Linked DNA regions of Gemmatimonas phototrophica. The protein of the gene in region 1 interacts with the protein of each later gene in a pairwise test. Links are inferred from orthologs where the notes say so. Each region holds a gene or a part of one and is shown on either strand. Other genes may lie near its edges.

Region 1 (4,643 bases):
ATTGACGCTCGCGGGCATTGCGGTGCTCGCCACGGCCTGTGCCGGCGATTCCCCAACGCAGTCCGTCACGCCAACGCCAACCACTCCCGTCACCACGCCCACCACCAACACCGACGCCATCACGGTGGCCTCGGCCAACGCGCCACAGGCGGCGATGGTCGGTGTGCCGTTCCGTTATGACGCCAGCAAGGGTGGCGCTGTCTTTACCGATCCACGCAAAACCGGGTTGACCTACACCGTCACATTTGCCGGTGCCAGCAACGGACTGTCCGCCACCGGGTGCGAAATCGGAGGCACTCCGGTCGCACCAGGTCTGCAGTCGGTCACCGTGACGGCGCGGGACACTACAGGCCGCACCGCGTCACAACAGTTCACCGTGGTGGTGTTCAGCGCGGATCTCACCGCCCCAACGCTGCCGGTATCGTCCTTTGCCTATAGCGATGCGCGCGTTCCACTCCCGCGCCACTTCACCCAGAACGCTGCCGGTGGTGGTGGCAGTCCGGTGGGTGCCGACAATACGCCCGCGACCAATGCGATCACCGATGCCGGAGCCACGTTGGGGCGCGTGCTGTTCTACGATCGTCGCCTGTCACTGAACGACGGGGTGTCTTGCGCCTCGTGTCATCAGCAGGCATTTGCGTTCAGTGATACGGCGGTGTTGAGCACCGGCTTTCAGGGAGGACGTACGGGACGGCACAGTATGGGGTTGGCCAACGCCCGCTTCTATAACGGTGGCCGCTTCTTCTGGGATGAGCGCGCCGCGTCACTGGAAGCTCAGGTGCTGCAGCCCATTCAGGATGTCACCGAGATGGGGCTCACGCTCGAACAGCTGCAGACCAAACTGTCGCTCACCGCGTACTATCCGGCGCTGTTCGAAGCGGCCTTTGGATCGCGCGAAATCACCACGGACCGCGTCGCCCGGGCGCTGTCCCAGTACGTGCGCGCACTCACCAGTACCGACTCCAAGTTCGATCGCGCGTTTGGCGCCAACGGGGTGCCCAATTTCGAAGGCACATTCACGGCGCAGGAACTGCTGGGACAGCAGTTGTACAGCGGACGCGCCGGGTGCGCACGCTGCCACGGGACCAATGCGCATATCAGCGACGGCGTGCACAATACGGGGCTTGATGCGTCGATCACCGACGCCGGGGCTGGGAACGGCCGCTTCAAGGCCCCGTCGCTACGCAACGTGGAGGTCCGAGCGCCCTACATGCACGACGGACGCTTCCGTACGCTGGAGCAGGTGGTGGATTTCTACGACCGTGGGGTGCAGAACAATCCCGGGCTTGATCCCCGCTTGCGTACACCGGGCGGACAGCCGCTGCGGTTGAACCTTTCGCTGCAGGAGCGTGATGCGCTGGTGGCGTTCATGAAAACGTTCACCGATCGCACGTTTCTCTCGGATCCACGGCTGGCGTCGCCGTTCCGCTGAGCCCCCTCAAACGCAAAAGGCCCCGCCGTTTCGCGGGGCCTTTTGTCGTTTGGTGGTACGTCAGATATCGAGATTGCTCACGAATCGGGCGTTGGTCTCGATGAACAGGCGGCGGGGCTCTACTTCGTCGCCCATCAGCGTCTGGAACGTCTGGTCAGCGAGCACGGCGTCTTCCATGGTGACGCGCAGCATGGTGCGTGTTTCCGGATCCATGGTCGTCTTCCAGAGCTGCTCGGGGTTCATTTCACCCAACCCCTTGTAGCGCTGGATCATGATGTTGCCACGCCCTTCCGGTCCACCAAGGCGTTCCGCATAGCCGTCGCGCTCCTTTTCGGAGTATGCGTAGAACTCTTCCTTGCCCTTGGCCACCCGGTACAGCGGCGGCTGCGCGATGTACATGTACCCCGCGTCAATCAGCTCCGGCATCTGCCGGTAGAAGAACGTGAGCAGCAGGGTCCGGATGTGCGCGCCGTCGACGTCGGCGTCCGTCATGATGATGATCTTGTGGTACCGCGTCTTGGCGAGATCGAACTCTTCCTTGATGCCGGTGCCGATCGCCGTGATGATGGTGCGGATTTCTTCGTTGTTCAGCACCTTGTCGAAGCGCGCCTTTTCCACGTTGATGATCTTGCCGCGCAGCGGCAGGATGGCCTGGAAGTCACGCTTGCGCCCCTGCTTGGCCGAACCGCCGGCCGAGTCACCCTCAACAAGGTAGATCTCGCAGAGCGCCGGGTCGGAGAGGGAGCAGTCGGCCAGCTTGCCGGGGAGTGCCGCCACGTCGAGCGCCGACTTCTTGCGCGTCAGGTCGCGCGCCTTGCGCGCCGCTTCGCGTGCCCGCGCCGCCGACATGGCCTTGTCGATGATGGCGTTGGCCGTCTTGGGGTGCTCATCGAGGTACTGCGTGAGCAGTTCGTTCATGACACTGCGCACGGCCCCTTCGGCTTCGGAGTTGCCGAGCTTCGTCTTGGTTTGCCCTTCGAACTGCGGCTCCAGCACCTTGACCGACAGCACCGCCGTAAGCCCTTCGCGCACGTCGTCACCGGACAGTCGCGTCTCTTTGTCCTTCTTGTTGAGATTCGACTTGTCCTGGATGTACTTGTTGATGACGGACGTGAGCGCGCTCTTGAAGCCGGTGAGGTGCGTACCGCCTTCGTGCGTGTTGATGTTGTTCACGAAGGAGAACACGTTTTCGGCGTAGCTGTCGTTGTACTGCAGCGCCATCTCGATACCGATGTCTTCACGCGTGGTGTCGATGTACACGACATCGGGGTGCAACGGCTTCTTGTTGCCAATGAGATACGTGACAAACTCGCGCAGACCACCGCGGGCAAAGAAGATCTCTTCGCGCGGCTGGCCATCCTTGAGCTCATCTTCGCGCTCGTCGCGCAGCGTGATCTGGATGCCCTTGTTCAGGAACGCCAGTTCGCGCAGACGGCTCGCCAGCGTGGTCCAGTCGTAACGCAGCGTTTCCTGGAAGATTTCGCCGTCCGGCTTGAACCACACGCGGGTACCCGTTTCCTTGGCCCCCACCTGGCGCATCACCTTGAGCTTCGTCTGCGTAATGCCGCGTTCGAAGTCCATGTAATGCTCCTTGCCGTCGCGCTTGATCCACACCTTGAGCTGGGTGGACAGCGCGTTCACCACCGACACGCCAACGCCGTGCAGACCGCCGGACACTTTGTACGTGTCCTTGTCGAACTTGCCGCCGGCGTGCAGCACCGTCATGGCCAGTTCAACACCCGGCATCTTCTCCACCGGGTGCATGTCGACCGGAATGCCGCGACCATTGTCTTCCACGCTGATGGAATCATCGGGATGAATGGTCACGACCACGCGGTCGGCAAAACCGGCCAGCGCTTCGTCGATGGAGTTGTCTACGACTTCGTACACCAGGTGGTGCAGGCCGCGCGCCGACGTGGACCCGATATACATACCGGGGCGCTTGCGGACTGCTTCGAGTCCCTTGAGTACGGTGATTTGTCCTGCGCCGTACTCGTTGTCGGACTCTGCGCTGCTGTTCGCCATTGTTGATGGAGCTGCCGAAGGGTGGGACGGCCAGTTCAGGACCAATCGCTGGCCTGGAAACACAACCCATAAATGTACCCAATCGGGTGTCCACAAGCAACCCGGCGGCCCTGTCGTAAGTTATTGAAATGCAACACCTTACGAATGCCTCATTGCGGCCGGTCAGCGCCGCAGCATCCACCGCAGCTTGAGGATTGGCGGACGCGACGTATCCCGGTTCAGCGACTTCAGCAGTTCCGGCTCCAAAAATGTGAGCTCCTGCATCCACGCATGCGTCTTCACCATCACCACCAGCGTCCCGTCCTGCTGCAGCAGCAAGGGGTCGGTGACGTCCGCAATCTGCGGGCCCACCAGCCCCGGCCACTCCGGAATCACGGAGGCCTGGGCCACGCGATCGGTCAGCCCGGCATTCTTCAGCACGGAGGCCAATACGTCCCCCAATTTGGACGGGGTTCGCTTGTGGTCGCTCATCGCATCCCCCTCACAACAGGGCGCCGTCGCGCATGCTGCGCCGTTCAAGGCGGGTAAATGCCTCGGGAATGTCTTCTTCGCGCGGAACGGCCAACAGCACCTGCGATGCGCCGGCGTCTTCCAGCAGCGCCAGCACGCGCCCGGCGCGCCCCAAATCAAGCTCGGCAAACGGATCGTCCAGCAGCAACAGTGGAGCGTACCCGATGGCGATGCGTAGTGTGGACAGTTCCAGCAGGCGCAGCGCGATCGCGGCGCTGCGCTGCTGTCCCGCCGAACCGAACGTGCGCAGATCGCGCCCGCCGAGGTGCAACTGCAGCTCATCCCGATGGGGCCCACCAGTGTGACGCCTCGGTGCAGTTCGGTGGGGCGCTGCTGCGTCAATGCGCGCTCCAGCGCGTCCCGCTGCGCGGCAGCATTCACGGCGCTGCCGGCGTTGTTGTCTCCGCCAACAGTGGTGTACCGCATGTGCGCGTCCTGCCGTTCGCCGATGGCGGCGCACAGCTGGCGATATCGTTCGGCCTGTTGTTGCACGAACGCATGCCGCGCCGCAGCCACCACTCCCCCGTGCTCGGCCATGGCTGGCTCCCAGATGCTCACGCGGGCCTCGTGCTCTTGCCCACGCCCGCCATCGCGCTGGGCGAGTCGCAACGCGGCGTTGCGCCGCAACAGGGCGGCGCGGTACTGCTGTAACGCCTGCAGATACGACGGCGACGAG
Region 2 (3,168 bases), 450 kb from region 1 along the record:
GCGCCCATGGTGCTCTGGAAAGGGTACGCCATGGTGGGCGTGCGTCGCCCGCAGGAGTTGGGAGGCGTTCAGGTAGACGGCTCCAACCGCGGGGGGGCGGCATACCTGTTCCGGCAGGTCGGTAAAGAGTGGCGGCTACTGTCGATCGTACGCACCTGGGGTGGGTGAACGGCACGGAGTCGCCGGCCTGCTGCCGTGTCCCGGCGACTCCGTGGAGGGGTTTGGGGAACTCGCCTCGCTCCCGGCACTGCCGCAGGTGTCCAAAGTCAATCCCCGCAAACGATTTACGTGCCCTGAAGTTGGCCCGTTTGCCCCTGTGATTGAAGGCAAGAGGCGGGTAATTTTCACAGGTTGTATTCCTGCCGTGTGTGACCCATTTCCCGCCGTCTCATGACCGCACCGAACGCCCGCGAACGCATCCTGCCGCGCCTCATCGACGAGGAGATCAAGGAGTCGTTCATCAACTACTCCATGAGCGTCATCGTGTCGCGCGCCCTGCCGGACGTGCGCGATGGCCTCAAGCCCGTGCATCGCCGCGTGTTGTACGCGATGAACGAGCTCGGATTGATGCCCGGGCGTCCCTTCAAGAAGTGTGCGACGGTCGTAGGTGACGTGCTCGGCAAGTACCACCCGCACGGTGACAGCAGCGTGTACGACGCGCTCGTGCGTATGGTGCAGACCTTCTCGCTGCGTTATCCGCTGGTGGACGGGCAGGGGAACTTCGGGTCCATGGACGGCGACGGGGCGGCCGCGTACCGCTACACCGAAGCGCGCCTCACGCGCCTGTCGGTGGAAATGCTCAACGACATCGACCAGAACACCGTCGACTTCGCGCCCAACTTCGACGACCGGCTGGAAGAGCCGCGCGTGTTGCCGTCTGGCTTCCCCAACCTGCTGGTGAACGGTTCGTCGGGCATTGCCGTGGGCATGGCCACGAACATCCCGCCGCACAATCTCAAGGAAGTCATCGAGGCGGTCATCACGATCATCGACAACCCCGAGATCGAGCCGCAGGCGCTGCGCAAAATTGTCAAAGGGCCTGACTTCCCCACCGGCGGCTATGTGTACGGCCGGGCCGGCATTGCCGACTATCAGGACACCGGTCGCGGCCGCATCGTCATGCGCGCGCGTGCGGTCATCGAAGAAAAGGAATCGAGCAGCAAGTCGCAGATTGTCATCACGGAGCTGCCGTATCAGGTGAACAAGGCCAAGCTCGTGGCCGACATCGCCGAACTCGTGCGCGAGCAGAAGCTCACCGGCATCAGCGCGCTGCGCGATGAGTCGGACCGCGACGGCATGCGCGTGGTGGTGGAGCTCAAGCGCGATGCCATTCCGCGTGTGGTGCTCAATCAGCTGTACAAGCACACCGCCATGCAGAGCACGTTCGGCGTGATCATGTTGGCACTGGTGCCCGATGTGAACACCCGGCAGCTGGTGCCCAAGGTGCTCACGCTCAAGCAGTGCCTGGAGCATTACGTGACGCACCGGCACGAGGTCATCGTGCGCCGCACGCAGTTCCAGCTGGACAAGGCGCTGGAGCGTGAGCACATCCTGGAAGGGCTCAAGATCGCCGTCGACAACATCGACGAAGTGATCGCCCTCATTCGGGCCGCCGAAGACACGCCCATCGCGAGCACGCAGCTCCAGACGCGGTTCGGACTGTCCGAGCGGCAGGCGGAAGCGATCCTCAACTTGCGCCTTGCCAAGCTCACCGGCCTCGAGCGCGACAAGCTGGAGCAGGAGCTGCGGGAAGTGCAGGCCGAGATCATCGAGCTGCGCAGCATTCTCGAGTCGAAGCCGCGCCGCATGGAGATCCTCAAGGGCGAACTCCTCAAGGTCTCCGAGACGTACGGCGACGAACGCCGCACCGAGATCGTGAGCGACGAAGGCGAGTTCTCCATCGAAGATCTCATTGCCGAAGAAGAGATGGTGGTGACCATCACGCACAGCGGCTACTGCAAGCGGACGCCACTGTCGTTGTACAACCGCCAGGGGCGCGGCGGCCGCGGCAAGGCCAGCGCCGATCTCAAGGAAAACGACTTCATCGAACGCTTCTACGTGGCCAGTACGCACACGTACATGCTGATTTTCACCGATGACGGTCGCTGCTTCTGGCTCAAGGTGCACGAATTGCCGCAGGCCGGGCGAAACACGCGCGGCAAGCCCATCGTGAACCTCATCAACGTCACCCCTGATACGCGCATTCGCGCCATCGTGGTCACCAAGGAGTTCTCGGATACCGAGTTCCTGCTCTTCGGCACGAAGAACGGCACGGTGAAGAAGACGGCGCTCTCGCAGTACTCCAACCCCCGGTCCAATGGCATCAAGGCCATCAAGATCGAGGAAGGCGACGAGCTCATGGATGTGGCAGTGACCAGCGGCAGCAACGATGTGGTGCTGGCCACGCGCGACGGTCTGTCACTCCGTTTCCACGAGAGCGATGTCCGCGAGATGGGTCGTGATACCACCGGCGTGAAGGGCATCGAGCTCAAGCTCAACGACACCGTGGTGGGAATGGTCGTCATCAAGCGGGAGGCCACGCTGCTGGTGGTCACCGAGCGCGGCATGGGCAAGTGCAGCGAGGTGAGCGAGTACCGCGTGCAGAAGCGTGGCGGCAAGGGCATCAAGACGCTCGATCTCACGCAGAAGACCGGTCATGTGGTGGCGCTCATGGAAGTCGTTCCCGAAGATGAGCTCATGCTCATGACGAAGGCCGGCATCGCCATTCGCTCCAAGGTCAGCGAAATCCGGGTCACCGGCCGCATTGCTCAGGGAGTGAAGCTCGTGGCGCTCGACGACCAGGACATGGTCATGGCCGTCGCGCGCGTGATTCCCGAAGACAAGGATGATGGGGACGAGGGGGCCGAGGGCGCGGGCGACAACGCGGGCAGCACGGGCGGCGACAGCGATGCCGGTCCCGAGCTCGCGCTGGGTGACGGCGAGTAAGACGCCGTCGTCAATCTTCATCGGAGACCGCAGGTCCGGGGCACGTCCCCGGACCTCGCTCCGACTCAGTAGTGGGCAGCGCACAGGGCGCTGGCCGTGACCTCATGGGGTGGGAATGGCGACGTCGCGCATCCTGGTAGCTGATGACGACGAGGCGGTGCTCGAATCCGTGACCTGGTTGCTCCAGGAGAACGGATACGATGTCGTTCCCGCAAACGGCGG

Evidence for each region. The genes of interacting proteins can lie anywhere in the genome.
Region 2: the proteins of gyrB (region 1) and gyrA interact in binary tests that used the Escherichia coli proteins (3 or more experiments, as listed by UniProt). The link is inferred for Gemmatimonas phototrophica from one-to-one orthologs.

Annotation. Positions count from the first base shown.
Region 1 is NZ_CP011454.1:1,181,831-1,186,473, forward strand. The notes cover bases 976-3,949. They hold gyrB (DNA topoisomerase (ATP-hydrolyzing) subunit B), read right to left. Parts: upstream 3,458-3,949; coding sequence 1,493-3,457; downstream 976-1,492. Other genes in these bases: GEMMAAP_RS04885 (cytochrome c peroxidase), read left to right, coding at 976-1,432; recF (DNA replication/repair protein RecF), read right to left, coding at 3,620-3,949. Also shown: more of GEMMAAP_RS04885, read left to right, coding at 1-975; more of recF, read right to left, coding at 3,950-4,643. UniProt on the Escherichia coli protein: DNA gyrase negatively supercoils closed circular double-stranded DNA in an ATP-dependent manner to maintain chromosomes in an underwound state.
Region 2 is NZ_CP011454.1:737,143-740,310, forward strand. It holds gyrA (DNA gyrase subunit A), read left to right. Parts: upstream 1-390; coding sequence 391-2,946; downstream 2,947-3,168. Other genes in the region: GEMMAAP_RS03195 (hypothetical protein), read left to right, coding at 1-168; GEMMAAP_RS03205 (diguanylate cyclase), read left to right, coding at 3,062-3,168. UniProt on the Escherichia coli protein: A type II topoisomerase that negatively supercoils closed circular double-stranded (ds) DNA in an ATP-dependent manner to maintain chromosomes in an underwound state.